Regions from separate parts of the Citrobacter sp. KH_055_1 genome, predicted to be linked through region 1. Evidence: predicted binding sites of a transcription regulator. Region 1 holds the regulator's gene; each other region holds the start of a gene.
The links. The regulator CRP, encoded in region 1, controls carbon source genes, mostly activating them, when cyclic AMP is high. The targets are predictions, from matches to a motif close to ATGTGANNNNNNTCACAT.
Positions count from the first base shown of each region.

Region 2: a site for CRP is predicted at 2,194-2,211, ahead of AC3ITF_RS06940 (YfcZ/YiiS family protein). Genes of this name have one in related genera too.
Region 3: a site for CRP is predicted at 1,887-1,904, ahead of mlc (sugar metabolism global transcriptional regulator Mlc). Genes of this name have one in related genera too.
Region 4: a site for CRP is predicted at 2,018-2,035, ahead of AC3ITF_RS15055 (ABC-F family ATPase). Genes of this name have one in related genera too.

Region 1 is NZ_CM174473.1:355,113-358,659, forward strand. It holds gene AC3ITF_RS01685 (YccS/YhfK family putative transporter) at 1-1,397, opposite strand, end outside; gene crp (cAMP-activated global transcriptional regulator CRP) at 1,449-2,081, opposite strand; gene AC3ITF_RS01695 (OsmC family protein) at 2,391-2,795, shown strand; gene AC3ITF_RS01700 (phosphoribulokinase) at 2,868-3,547, opposite strand, start outside.
Region 2 is NZ_CM174473.1:1,489,728-1,493,274, reverse strand. It holds gene fadJ (fatty acid oxidation complex subunit alpha FadJ) at 1-319, opposite strand, end outside; gene fadI (acetyl-CoA C-acyltransferase FadI) at 319-1,629, opposite strand; gene AC3ITF_RS06940 (YfcZ/YiiS family protein) at 1,805-2,089, opposite strand; gene fadL (long-chain fatty acid transporter FadL) at 2,455-3,547, shown strand, end outside.
Region 3 is NZ_CM174473.1:2,380,846-2,384,392, reverse strand. It holds gene AC3ITF_RS11080 (MFS transporter) at 1-868, opposite strand, end outside; gene AC3ITF_RS11075 (LysR family transcriptional regulator) at 965-1,864, shown strand; gene mlc (sugar metabolism global transcriptional regulator Mlc) at 1,993-3,213, shown strand; gene bioD (dethiobiotin synthase) at 3,339-3,547, shown strand, end outside.
Region 4 is NZ_CM174473.1:3,176,439-3,179,985, forward strand. It holds gene AC3ITF_RS15050 (hypothetical protein) at 1-146, opposite strand, end outside; gene AC3ITF_RS15055 (ABC-F family ATPase) at 314-1,906, opposite strand; gene ldtB (L,D-transpeptidase) at 2,132-3,052, shown strand; gene AC3ITF_RS15065 (anion transporter) at 3,143-3,547, opposite strand, start outside.

The DNA.
Region 1 (3,547 bases):
ACCGTAAACCCGACGGTGGCCCAGCCGTAGTTTTTGCGCATGATCAGATAGCTGACGAGGGTGATGACCAGCATGGCAGCCAGCGTAAACCCTTCCGGAATATGAAAGTGCAGCGTGACGCCGGCAATCACCAGCCCGACAAGCGTACCCAGCGAACGATGCAGAATGCGTACCCGCGTGGCACCGTAGCCATTTTGCGTGACGAACAGGACCGTCATCAGGATCCAATAAGGTTTGGGCAGGTGTAAGGCGCTGCCCATCAGGCTGGCGATGCTCAGCATGACGCTGATACGCCCGGCATTACGCAACGCGGGAGATTTCAGCGACAGATAGTTTTTCAGGGCCGGGAGTAACGGCAGGCGGCGCTGTTTGTCGGCCATTAAATCTCGGGCATACAGCGGACGCTGGGTGCGTAGCACGCGGGCAATGCGGCTAAAGTGCCAGTAGCAAAACTGCCCGACCGGGTTTTCCGGGTGCTGGTTGGCAATTTTCTCCAGCGTGCCAATCTGTTTTTCCATCGAAAAGCGTGTTGGTAAGCGGTGATACAGAATGTCATCTGCCAGTACGCGTAACCGGTCGGCGACGGTGCGCGCATTCCAGCGAATCACCTGTTCTGCATGACTGCGTTCGACCAGCTTCTGCACCTCTTCTGGTTGATGCAGGCTGACGGAAATATGCTCCTGCAAATCCAGCGCCTCCTGAAAGGCCCGTAGCAGGCGTTTGTACTCGTTGTTGTGATGCGCCGACAGCATATGCATTTGCTGATAGCACTGGGTGATCAGATCCACCGCTTTTTGCTGGCGAACCAGCAGCGGGGGCAGCGCTTTTTCGGGATCGACGTGCTGGGTTAGCAGGCTGTATTTCGCTTCACAGTAATCGGCCAGTTCGCGATATAACAGGCTGAGCGATTCGCGCAGCGGCTGCTCACGCCACAGCCAGAACCAGAACCAGTTGAACGCGCCGTACCACAAAGTTCCCAGCGCATAGATCAGCAGCGGTTCCCAGACCGGCATGTTGCCAGCCAGGCTTAGCGTGAAAATTGCCGCAATCAGTGAGGCGGGCAGCAGTCGTGCATGCAGCGGGCTTAACTCGGCGGTCACGCCGAGAACCAGCGTCAGGCCGGTAAGGATCAGCGGGAGCGCAATGCTTTCTGCCAGCAATAGCTGCATGATCAGGCTACATCCGGCAAACAGTGACGCGCCAATAACTAAGCGTTTAAAAAATCGCTTATGCGGGGTATCAAGACCGGCAATGTTGCAGCAGGCGGGGACGAGGGAGAATAGCAGTCCCAGATGAAGCTGACCGATGATAAGACCGACAGCCACGGGTAAACACAGCACCAGCGTTTGTCGTAGTGCGTAGTTGATCTCGGGGTGATAAATCAGTCTTCGCCACATCGGTGCAAACAAAAATGGCGCATTACCAGGTAACGCGCCATTTCGACGAGGTTAACGCGTGCCGTAGACGACGATGGTCTTACCGTGCGCGGAGATCAGGTTCTGATCTTCCAGCATTTTCAGGATACGACCAACGGTTTCACGGGAGCAGCCAACGATCTGGCCAATTTCCTGACGGGTGATTTTGATCTGCATGCCGTCCGGGTGGGTCATCGCGTCAGGTTGTTTCGCCAGGTTCAACAGGGTCTGGGCGATACGACCGGTGACATCCAGGAAGGCCAGGTTGCCTACTTTTTCGGACGTTACCTGCAGGCGACGAGCCATCTGAGAAGACAGGCGCATCAGAATATCCGGGTTAACCTGGATTAATTGACGAAATTTTTTGTATGAAATTTCAGCAACTTCACATGCGGTTTTGGCACGTACCCAGGCGCTACGTTCCTGGCCTTCTTCAAACAGGCCTAATTCACCAATGAAATCGCCCTGATTCAGATAAGAGAGGATCATTTCTTTCCCTTCTTCATCTTTGATCAGCACTGCCACTGAGCCTTTAACGATGTAATACAACGTTTCCGCTTTTTCACCCTGGTGAATCAGCGTGCTCTTCGATGGGTACTTATGAATATGGCAATGAGACAAGAACCATTCGAGAGTCGGGTCTGTTTGCGGTTTGCCAAGCACCATGCGCGGTTATCCTCTGTTATAAGCTGTCTCCAGAGTCAGAACACGACGCTGCCTCTGGGGTTGCAAAAATATGCTTCCCGCTACCTGGGAAAGGGGCTGCTAAAAAGTGAACTGCAGCCTGTAATGTGATGTCCTCTGCATACATGCAGTACGTCAATGTATTACTGTAGCATCCTGACTGTTTTAGCATAGCTTTCGCCGTGTGTCTCCTGGTGTCTCGCTTCAGCATGACTCAGGTCGCCTTCCGTTGCGAGAATTGTTATGTACGCGTAATCTGTCAGGAAAATTGAAACATTGGAGTTACGAAATATGCAAGCGCGTGTAAAGTGGGTTGAGGGGTTAACCTTCCTCGGTGAGTCCGCCTCAGGCCACCAAATCTTGATGGACGGTAACTCCGGTGATAAAGCGCCGAGCCCGATGGAAATGGTACTCATGGCTGCGGGTGGCTGTAGCGCCATTGATGTGGTGTCGATCCTGCAAAAGGGTCGTCAGGATGTGACCAACTGCGAAGTGAAGCTCACTTCCGAGCGTCGTGAAGAAGCGCCGCGTCTGTTTACCCATATTAATCTGCATTTCATCGTTACCGGCAACGATCTGAAAGACGCTTCGGTGTCTCGCGCCGTCGATCTCTCCGCGGAAAAATACTGCTCCGTGGCGCTGATGCTGGAAAAAGCGGTGAATATTACCCATTCCTATGAAGTGATTGCCGCGTAATCCCTGATGCCGGATGGATGATGTTGATTTGTAGGCCCGATAAGCGTAACGCCATCGGGCACTTCCCACGCTTTACTCGATTTTTTTGCCTTCCATCAGTCGCTGGACCAGCGGCAGCATAATCAATTCCATCGCCAGCCCCATCTTGCCGCCCGGCACCACTAATGTATTGATATGGGAAATGAATGAGCCCTGCAGCATCGCCAGCAGCCACGGGAAGTCGATGCCTTCCAGATTACGAAAATGAATCACTACAAAGCTTTCATCCAGTGACGGAATGCTTTTGGCGGCAAAAGGATTGGAGGTGTCGACGGTCGGTACACGCTGGAAGTTAATATGCGTACGGGAAAACTGCGGGGTGATGTAATTAATGTAGTCGTCCATTGAACGTACCACCGAATCCATTACCGCCTCGCGGGAGTGACCGCGCTCGCTGGTGTCGCGGGTCAGCTTCTGGATCCACTCCAGATTGACGATCGGTACCACGCCGACCAGCAGATCAACATGCCGCGCCACGTTTTGCTGCGGCGTCACCACGCCACCGTGCAGGCCTTCATAGAATAAGACGTCTGTGGGTTCAGGCAGCGGCTGCCACGGGGTAAACGTTCCCGGAACCTGATTCCACGGTACGGCTTCATCGTAGGTGTGCAGATATTTTCGTGACTGGCCTTTGCCGGTCTGGCCGTATTCGCTGAAGGTTTGTTCCAGCAGGCCGAAGTCGTTGGCTTCGGGGCCGAAGTAACTGATGTGTC
Region 2 (3,547 bases), 1.1 Mb from region 1:
CAGCGATAACCGGGATCGGCAACGCATTAATTTCCGCCATCATCTGTTGCCCCTGACGAGCCAGGGTTTCGGCTTCCTGCGCACTGCGGCAGTTGCCGATCATATTGATATCCGCCCCGGCGATGAAATTATCCGGCTTCGCCGAAATAAACACCACGCCACGCAGATCTTTGTTATCGCGAATTTGTTTCAAAATAGCCCGCACCTGAGAAGCAAACTCTGCTTTCAGGGTATTCATTTTCTCTCCGGGCACATTAATGGAGACCACCGCCACGTTATCCAGACGCACGTGTAGCGTAAAAGCCGATGCCATTTCCATTATTCCGCCTCCAGAACCATTGCCGCACCCAGACCACCCGCCGCACACGCGGTGACCAAACCAAACCCACCACCACGACGCCGTAATTCATGCAGCGTTTGGGTGATCATGCGCGCGCCGGTCGCGGCGAAAGGGTGTCCGTAGGCAATCGAACCGCCCAGCACGTTAAATTTGCTGTCATCCACTTCGCCAGTGGCATGTGCCCTACCCAGAACGTCACGAGCAAAACGTTCGCTGCCAAGCAGTTGAATATTCGCCAGCGTCTGCGCGGCAAAGGCTTCATGCATATCAATCAGCGTGAGGTCGGCCAGAGTCAGGCCCGCGCGCTCCAGAGCCAGCGGCGTCGACCACGCCGGGCCCAGCAGCATATCCTGCCAGACGTCGATGGCAGTAAACGCAAAACTGCGTAGATAGCCCAGCGGCACCAGTCCCAGCTCTTTCGCACGGGACTCCGTCATCAAAACCACCGCAGCGGCGCCGTCGGTCAACGGTGTACTGTTTGCCGCCGTGACGGTGCCGTGTTTACGGTCAAACGCCGGGCGCAGTTTGGCGTAATCCGCCAGCGTAGAGTTTCCGCGAATATTGTTATCTTCTGAGAAGGGATCTTTAAACGGCGGAGCATAGGTGGTCATCACCTCGTCTGCCAGTTTGCCTTCGGCCCAGGCCTGAGCGGCTCGCTGATGCGAACGGTACGCCAGAGCATCCTGCTGCTCACGCGTGATGCCGTAGGTTTTCGCCATTTGCTCTGCCGTATCCCCCATACGTAAGCCGGTGGAATACTCAGCAACTGCAGGTGGGACCGGCATCAGGTCGCGCAAACGCAGTCGGGAAAAAAGCTTCAGCCGCTGACCGGTGGTGCGGGCTTTATTGACGTCCACCAACACCCGCGCCAACTTTTTGCTGACGCCAATTGGCAGCACGGAAGAGGAGTCAGCCCCGCCAGCAATACCCGCACGGATGGTTCCTGCCATCAGGCTTTCCGCGACATTCGCCACCGCCTGAAAACTGGTGGCGCAGGCTCTGCTCACGCTGTAGGCATCGGTATGTACGTTCATCCCGGTGCCCAGCACAATTTCACGGGCGATATTGGGCGCTTCCGGCATTTGCACAACCTGGCCAAAAACCAGTTGTTCAATGGCATCGGCAGGAATTTCACTGCGCGCCAGCAACTCACCGACGACCATTTTTCCCAAATCAACGGCGGGAATGCCATGAAACGCGGTTGCCTGACGGGCAAAAGGCGTACGCAATCCGCTCACAATGGCGATGCGATCGCCCTGACGGGTAACCAGCGGTAAAGCCTGACTCATAACACTCCCCTGTTAAAAATAAAATAAGTGGTCTGACCTGATCACAGTCTTAACCAATTTTTTACATTTAGCCAAGTGGAGAGAAATGAAAGTGGGAGCTATGGCACAGTGAATAATCACTGCTTGTTACGAAAATGCCCTTGTCAGAAGGTGGCAAGGGCACTGAAAGAAGGGATTAACGCAGACCCAGCTGGAAGATCAGGGTTTCGGCTTCACAGGCGAAAACAAAATCGATATCCAGACGAACACCCTCAGCTTCTTCAGTAAAGGTCGGGGTGATTTGGCAAGGCTCAGATTCTACGCCACGCGCCTTCTCGGTGAGAGCAGCCAGCGTTTCTTCTGCCTGTGCGCGAGTCGCGAACACACGGCTGTATGACGCGGTGCAATCGGTGTTGTCCATGATGGTACCAACATCCATACAGCAGCAAACCGGGGTTTCATCAGCACTGCATTTACTCATTGTAGATTTCCTCTGTATTCGCACCAAGGGTGCCAGATAAACGTTGGGGATATTTTACGCTCCCATTATCCTCCTCTCCAGTCGTTAATTGTGCGAAATGCGATAAGCGACCGAAATCACACTTAAAAATGATCCAAAACAAAAATCGCCCGAACAGGTGAGTGCGCATCCCCGCAATTTTGCCAGCTGGATCGCGTTTTTAAGATCATATTTGAAAAAACTTATAAACATACTTGCAACATTCTATCTGGTCGGACCTATACTCTCGCCACTGGTCTGATTTCTATGTGGTACCTCAGACCCTACACTTCGCGCTCCTGTTACGGCATGTAACATTGTTTGTATAAAAATAAATCGATGAGGTTATGGTCATGAGCCAGAAAACCCTGTTTACAAAGTCTGCTCTCGCAGTCGCAGTGGCAATTATTTCCACACAGGCCTGGTCTGCAGGCTTTCAGTTAAACGAATTTTCTTCCTCTGGCCTTGGCCGGGCATATTCGGGTGAAGGCGCTATCGCAGACGACGCAGGTAACGCCAGCCGCAACCCGGCACTGATCATGATGTTCGATCGCCCTACTTTCTCAGCAGGTGCGGTGTATATCGATCCAGATGTTAATATCTCCGGTAAATCGCCATACACCGGGCGCAGCACCAATGCGGACAACATCGCCCCGACGGCATGGGTTCCGAATGCGCACTTCGTGATGCCTATTAACGAGCAGTTTGGCTGGGGCGCGTCTGTCACCTCTAACTATGGTCTGGCGACCGAATTTAACGACAGCTACATTGTCGGTGAATACGGCGGCAAGACCGACCTTAAAACGGTCAACCTTAACCTCAGCGGCGCCTATCGCCTGAATGATAGCTGGAGCTTCGGCCTTGGTTTTAACGCCGTTTATGCTGACGCCAAAATTGAACGTTATTCCGGTGAAATGACCGCAGCATTACCGAAGGTCAGCCCTAAAATTGCAAGCATGGAAGGTGATGAATGGGGTTACGGCTGGAACGCGGGTATTTTGTATGAGCTGGATAAAGATAACCGCTGGGGCTTAACCTATCGTTCAGAAGTTAAAATCGATTTCGACGGTGATTATAAGAGCGGCATCAGAAGCCAGGCCAACGGCTTACCGGGTGCTGGCGTGACGTTCCCATGGGGTACAACCAACACGACCGTTCCGGGCGCATTGACGCTTAACCTGCCGGAAATGTGGGAACTGTCTGGCTATAACCGCGTAGCACCGCAATGGGCCGTTCACTACAGCATCGCTTACACCAGCTGGAGTCAGTTCCAGGAGTTGAAAGCAACGGGCACCAACGGACAAACATTGTTCTATAAAGAAGAAGGCTTCCGGGACTCTTACCGCCTCGCGCTGGGTACGACCTACTACATGGATAAAAACTGGACGTTCCGTACTGGTATCGCCTACGACGATAGCCCGGTTCCTGCGGATAAACGCT
Region 3 (3,547 bases), 2.0 Mb from region 1:
TCCAGGTACCGGTAAGGTAAGCCACGGACAGCAGGCCGACCACCGCCTGACTGAGTTCCCAGGGCGACAGCATCAGGCGGTAGCCGATGTAGTTAAACAGCGTGACAAACGACCCCATCAATAAGAATCCGACCACGAAAAGTAGCGGCAATCCGGGGTCACGCCAGTGCAGGCGGAAATTAATAAACAATGACTTAGGCCGCAGTGACGTCGGTCTGAAGTGGCGCGATTCGGGTAAGATTTTCCAGAACATCAGCGCGGAGGCCAGCGCAAAACAGCCGATAGCCGCCAGCGCAATACGCCAGTTAAAAAAGTCGGTAAATACTCCGCTGATCAACCGGCCACTCATGCCGCCAATCGAGTTACCGCTGATATACAGCCCCATCGAAAAGGCGACAAAGCTAGGGTGGATCTCCTCGCTGAGATAGGTCATACCTACCGCGGCGACCCCGCTTAATGACAGGCCAATCAATGCACGCATGATCAGGATACCGTGCCAGCTGGTCATCATCGTTGAAAGTAAGGTGCAGCAGGAAGCCAGCAGGAGCGCGGTGACCATTACCGGCTTGCGGCCAATGGCGTCGGAAAGCGGGCCGGTAAACAGGAGACCGATTGCCAGCATGGCGGTGGAGATAGACAGTGAAATACTGCTGCTGGCAGGCGATACGCCAAACTCATGGGACAGTACCGGCAGGATCGGTTGTACACAATACAGCAGGGCAAATGTCGCCAGCCCGGCGGAAAACAGAGCCAGCGTGACGCGCATAAAAGAGGCGGTGCCGCGTTTTATAAACGCATCTGGCGGGGAGATAATCTGTTCATCAACATCGCTTGTCGGGGCAGTATCGACAGTAGTTGTACGGCTCACATGAAATCCATTGGGTATACAGGACTAGTCTTTAGAGTATGAAAATCACAATATTCTGTCTAATATATTAATAATCTCAAATAATATTTTAAAAATATGAATATTGAACTGCGTCACCTGCGCTACTTTGTGGCGGTTGCGGAAGAACTCCATTTTGGCCGTGCGGCGGCGCGGCTGAACATTTCCCAACCTCCGTTGAGCCAACAGATCCAAATCCTCGAGCAGCAGGTGGGTGCCAGATTGCTGGCGCGAACCAACCGCAGCGTGGCGCTGACCGCCGCAGGCAGGCAGTTTCTGGCCGACAGTCGGCAGATCCTCGGGCTGGTGAATGAAGCCGCAGCAAGAGCTGAACGTCTGCATTTGGGCGAAGCGGGTGAGTTGCGTATCGGATTTACCTCCTCAGCACCGTTTATTAAGGCGGTGTCAGATACGCTGTCCTTTTTTCGCCAGGCTTACCCCGATGTGCATATGCAAACCCGTGAAATGAACACCCGCGAGCAAATTGCCCCATTAAGCGAAGGGACGCTGGATATGGGACTGCTGCGCAATACGCAACTGCCTGACACTCTGCACCGGGAGGTTATCCTGCACGAACCGCTGATGGCGATGATCCCGCGAGCGCATCCATTGGCACAAAAGCCGGTTGTTACTCTGGCGGAACTTTCCCGCGAGCCGTTTGTCTTTTTTGACCCGCACGTGGGGACCGGATTGTATGACGATATTCTTGGCCTGATGCGTCGCTACGACCTGAAGCCGACTATAACTCAGGAGGTCGGGGAGGCGATGACCATTATCGGCCTGGTGGCGGCGGGGTTGGGGGTGTCTATTCTGCCAGCCTCCTTTAAACGGGTACAGCTGTATGAAATGTGTTGGGTACCGATAGCAGAAGAGGATGCTGTATCTGAAATGTGGCTGGTGTGGCCTAAACATCGCGAGCAAAGCCATGCTGCGCAACGCTTTCGCCAGCAGCTTTTAGCGGCGGTACAGCGTGCTTAAATTAGTTTAAAAACCGGTGAAAATGTGCGGTAAATCACACGGCTAAGTAAAAAGTTGACGGAAACCATTGAAGTACTTCACCATAGCCTACAGATTATTTCGGAGCGCGAAAATAAAGGGAGTAAGTGGTGGTTGCTGATAGTCAGCCTGGGCATATCGATCAAATTAAGCAGACCAATGCGGGCGCGGTTTATCGCCTGATAGATCAGCTCGGACCGGTATCGCGTATTGATCTCTCTCGCCTGGCGCAATTAGCGCCTGCCAGTATTACCAAGATTGTCCGCGAAATGCTCGAAGCACATTTGGTGCAAGAACTGGAAATCAAAGAAGCCGGGAGTCGTGGGCGTCCGGCCGTTGGCCTGGTTGTCGAGACGGAAGCCTGGCACTACTTATCTATTCGTATCAGTCGTGGCGAAATTTTTCTCGCACTGCGCGATCTCAGCAGCAAACTGGTGGTTGAAGATTGCCTTGAAATGGCGCTGGTCTCCGAGATCCCGCTGCTCGATCGCGTGATTGCGCAGGTCGATCAATTCTTCATTCGTCATCAGCAAAAGCTTGAACGCTTAACGTCCATTGCCATCACCATGCCGGGCATTATCGATACCGAGAATGGCATCGTTCATCGCATGCCGTTTTACGATGACGTTAAAGAGATGCCACTGGGTGACGCGCTGGAGAGTCATACCGGGGTACCGGTATACATTCAGCACGATATCAGCGCCTGGACCATGGCTGAAGCGCTTTTTGGTGCATCGCGCGGTGCCCGCGACGTGATTCAGGTAGTGATTGACCACAACGTGGGCGCGGGGGTGATCACCGACGGCCATTTACTGCATGCGGGCAGCAGCAGTCTGGTCGAGATTGGCCATACGCAGGTGGACCCGTATGGCAAGCGTTGTTACTGCGGGAATCATGGGTGTCTGGAAACGATAGCCAGTGTAGACAGCGTTCTTGAACTCGCACAGGTGCGTCTGAAGCAGTCGATGAGCTCCTCACTGCATGGCCAACCGTTGACGGTGGATTCAATATGCCTTGCCGCCATGCAGGGTGATTTATTGGCGAAAGATATTATTAACGGCGTCGGTACGCATGTGGGACGCATCCTGGCCATCATGGTGAATTTATTCAACCCGCAAAAGATTTTGATCGGTTCTCCGCTCAGCAAGGCCGCAGATATTCTGTTTCCGACCATTGCTGACAGTATTCGCCAACAGGCGTTGCCAGCCTACAGTAAGCACATTGTTGTTGAGAGCACACAGTTTACCAATCAGGGAACGATGGCGGGGGCCGCACTCGTGAAGGACGCGATGTATAACGGTTCTTTGTTGATTCGTCTATTACAGGGTTAACATTTTTTAACTGTTGTACAAAAAATTGCGCTATCTCAAGCTGATTCAGGTTCTCTTACCTTAGACTTTCTCCACTGTATTATTTTCCTGGCTTATATTTTCAAAGCATAACGGTGGAGTTAGTGATGCTGAAGCGTTTCTTTATTACAGGTACAGACACTTCTGTTGGGAAGACAGTGGTTTCCCGCGCATTACTACAAGCGTTAGCGTCAGGGGGTAAATGTGTTGCGGGTTATAAACCCGTGGCTAAAGGCAGCAAAGAGACGCCGGAAGGCTTGCGGAACAAAGATGCGCTAGTGCTGCAAAGCGTTTCTTCCCTGGAATTGCCTTACGA
Region 4 (3,547 bases), 1.9 Mb from region 1:
TCTTTCCACTCAGCATCTACGATATTCCAGGATGCAACGATATCATCGCCATCTTCACATAAAATGAAAGGATGCTCGTTGTTGTTGTTTAAACTCAGTAATTTTAATTTAAGATTGGCTAAAGAAAGCGGTTCCATCTGACTCATTTCCTTACCTTGTGTAGGTAGTTATGGAAAGTATCTTAGCCACAATTGTGGCTAAGATTAATCAGCAGAACTTTTTTTCAGAAAAGTGCGGGGATGGAATTATAAGTAAGTGACCGGGGTGAACAGGTGCAGCCAACACACCTGTAACACGAAAGACGACGGAATAATTATTCGACGCCTTTGCTACGCAGATAGTCTTCGTAGTTACCGGTGAAGTCGATTACGCGTTCCGGCGTAATCTCAATCACGCGGGTGGCCAGCGAGCTGACGAATTCGCGGTCGTGAGAAACAAAGATCAGCGTGCCCTGATACATTTCCAGCGCCATGTTCAGCGATTCGATAGATTCCATATCCAGGTGGTTGGTAGGTTCATCCATCACCAGAATATTCGGTTTCTGCATCATCAGCTTACCAAACAGCATGCGCCCTTTTTCACCACCGGACAGCACTTTAGCAGGCTTTTTGATATCGTCTTGGCTGAACAGCAGACGGCCAAGGAAGCTGCGAACAACCTGCTCGTCATCGCCTTCTTGTTTCCACTGGCTCATCCATTCGAAAACGGTCATATCGTTTTCGAACTCATATTCGTGATCCTGCGCGTAGTAGCCGATTTGCGCATTCTCAGACCACTTAACGGTACCATTATCCGGCGCCATGTCGCCGACCAGCACTTTCAGCATGGTCGATTTACCCACGCCATTAGCCCCGATGATGGCAACCTTCTCGCCCACTTCCAACAGCAGATTGAAGTTTTTAAACAGCGGGCCGTTATCAAAACCTTTGGTCAGTGCTTCGACTTCCAGCGCGTTACGGAACAGTTTCTTATCCTGTTCGAAACGGATGAACGGGTTCTGACGGCTGGATGCTTTCACTTCGTCGAGCTTGATTTTATCAATCTGACGCGCACGAGAAGTCGCCTGACGAGATTTCGAGGCGTTGGCGCTAAAGCGGCTGACGAAGGATTGCAGATCGGCAATTTGCGCTTTTTTCTTGGCGTTATCGGCCAACAGACGCTCACGTGCCTGGGTTGCTGCCGTCATGTATTCATCATAGTTACCCGGATAAACACGCAGCTCACCGTAGTCCAGATCCGCCATATGCGTACAGACCATGTTCAGGAAGTGACGGTCGTGCGAAATGATGATCATGGTGCTGTCACGCTCGTTCAGCGTCTGCTCCAGCCAACGAATGGTATCAATGTCCAGGTTGTTGGTCGGTTCATCGAGCAGCAGGATGTCCGGGTTAGAGAACAGCGCCTGCGCCAGCAGCACACGCAGCTTCCAGCCTGGTGCCACTTCGCTCATCGGACCGTAATGTTGTTCTACCGGAATACCGACGCCCAGCAGCAGTTCACCGGCGCGGGACTCCGCCGAATAGCCGTCCATCTCGCCGTATTTAACTTCAAGATCGGCAACTTTGTAGCCGTCTTCTTCGCTCATTTCCGGCAGCGCATAGATACGGTCACGTTCCTGTTTCACTTCCCACAGTTCAGCGTGACCCATAATAACGGTGTCCAGAACGGTGAACTCTTCAAAAGCGAACTGATCCTGACGCAGCTTACCAATGCGTTCGTTCGGATCGAGGGAAACGTTACCCAGCGTCGGTTCGAGGTCGCCGCCGAGAATTTTCATAAAAGTGGATTTACCGCTACCGTTGGCGCCAATCAGGCCGTAACGGTTGCCGCCGCCAAATTTGACGGAAATATTTTCAAACAGCGGCTTACTGCCGAACTGCATGGTGACGTTGCTGGAAACTAACACTGGCGTATCCTGAAAGAAGAAATATGTGACGAACCGCTTATTATGCCATAAGTCTGGAATAAGATCGCGCCTCTCGTGCGTGAGGGTTAAAGTGAAAGCAAAGGGAAAAAAATGTGATTTAGTACACATCCGAATTCCTTGTTGCTCCGAATGCACATATAATGCGTGCCCAACACTACATAAATCTCAACCCACTAGCCTGCTTGGCTTCAGAATCTCGCAAAAATGAATATGAAATTGACAACGCTTTTCGCGGCGGCGCTCGCAGTAGTTGGTTTTTGTAACACTGCCTCAGCCGTCACGTACCCGCTGCCTACCGATGGTAGCCGTTTGATTGGCCAGAACCAGGTCATCACCATTCCTGAAGGCAACACCCAACCGCTGGAGTACTATGCGGCTGAATACCAGATGGGTCTGTCCAACATGCTGGAAGCCAACCCGGGCGTGGATACCTTCCTGCCGAAGGGCGGCACCGTGCTGAACATTCCTCAGCAGCTGATCCTGCCGGATACCGTGCATGAAGGTATTGTTATCAACAGCGCTGAAATGCGTCTGTACTACTACCCGAAAGGCACCAACACCGTGATCGTTTTACCGATTGGTATCGGCCAGTTAGGTAAAGACACGCCGGTTAACTGGACCACCAAAGTTGAACGTAAGAAAGCCGGTCCGACCTGGACGCCAACCGCCAAGATGCACGCAGAATACCGCGCTGCGGGCGAACCGCTGCCAGCCGTTGTTCCGGCCGGTCCGGATAACCCGATGGGTCTGTACGCACTGTATATCGGTCGCCTGTATGCCATCCACGGGACCAACGCGAACTTCGGTGTTGGCTTACGCGTCAGCCACGGCTGCGTGCGTCTGCGTAATGAAGATATCAAGTTCCTGTTTGAAAACGTTCCAGTCGGCACGCGCGTCCAGTTTATCGATGAACCGGTAAAAGCGACGACCGAGCCAGACGGCAGTCGCTACATTGAGGTGCATAACCCACTGTCTACTACCGAAGAACAGTTCGAAGGCGGGGAAATCGTACCGATTACGTTGACCAAGAGCATTAAGAGCATCACCGCTCAGCCGGATGTCGACCAAGCCGTCGTTGAGCAGGCAGTCCAGAACCGTTCTGGTATGCCGGTTCGTCTGAACTAAGCATCAAAAAATGCCGGATGCCGGCTGTCGCCTTATCGGGCCTACAGATTAAGTAGGCCCGATAAGCGCTAGCGCCATCCGGCATAATCCTCACATCATCTGCAGCAAACCATATCCCACCAGCGCCGCCCAGATCAGCATCGGCACAGAATACCAATGAAAACGCCACCAGATACGTCGATCGTTTGCCATACGTAAGGCAATAAGGTTCGCCAGCGATCCCGGTAACAGTCCAAAACCACCAATATTGACCGCCCAAGCCAGCAATACCGTTGGCGGGACGTAGTTCAGCAGCAAAATAGTGCTGGGCACATTACTGATAAATTGCGACAGGCCGATTGCCGTCAACCATAGACCGGGTTGCGAAAGCGTACCAACGTGGCCCGAAATGCCCCCGAGTACAGGTAACTGTGTCAACAGATGCACATCGATAAACATCGCCATAAACACCAGCAGCAGCGTCCAGTCCACACTTAAGATCACACGGCGAGCCAG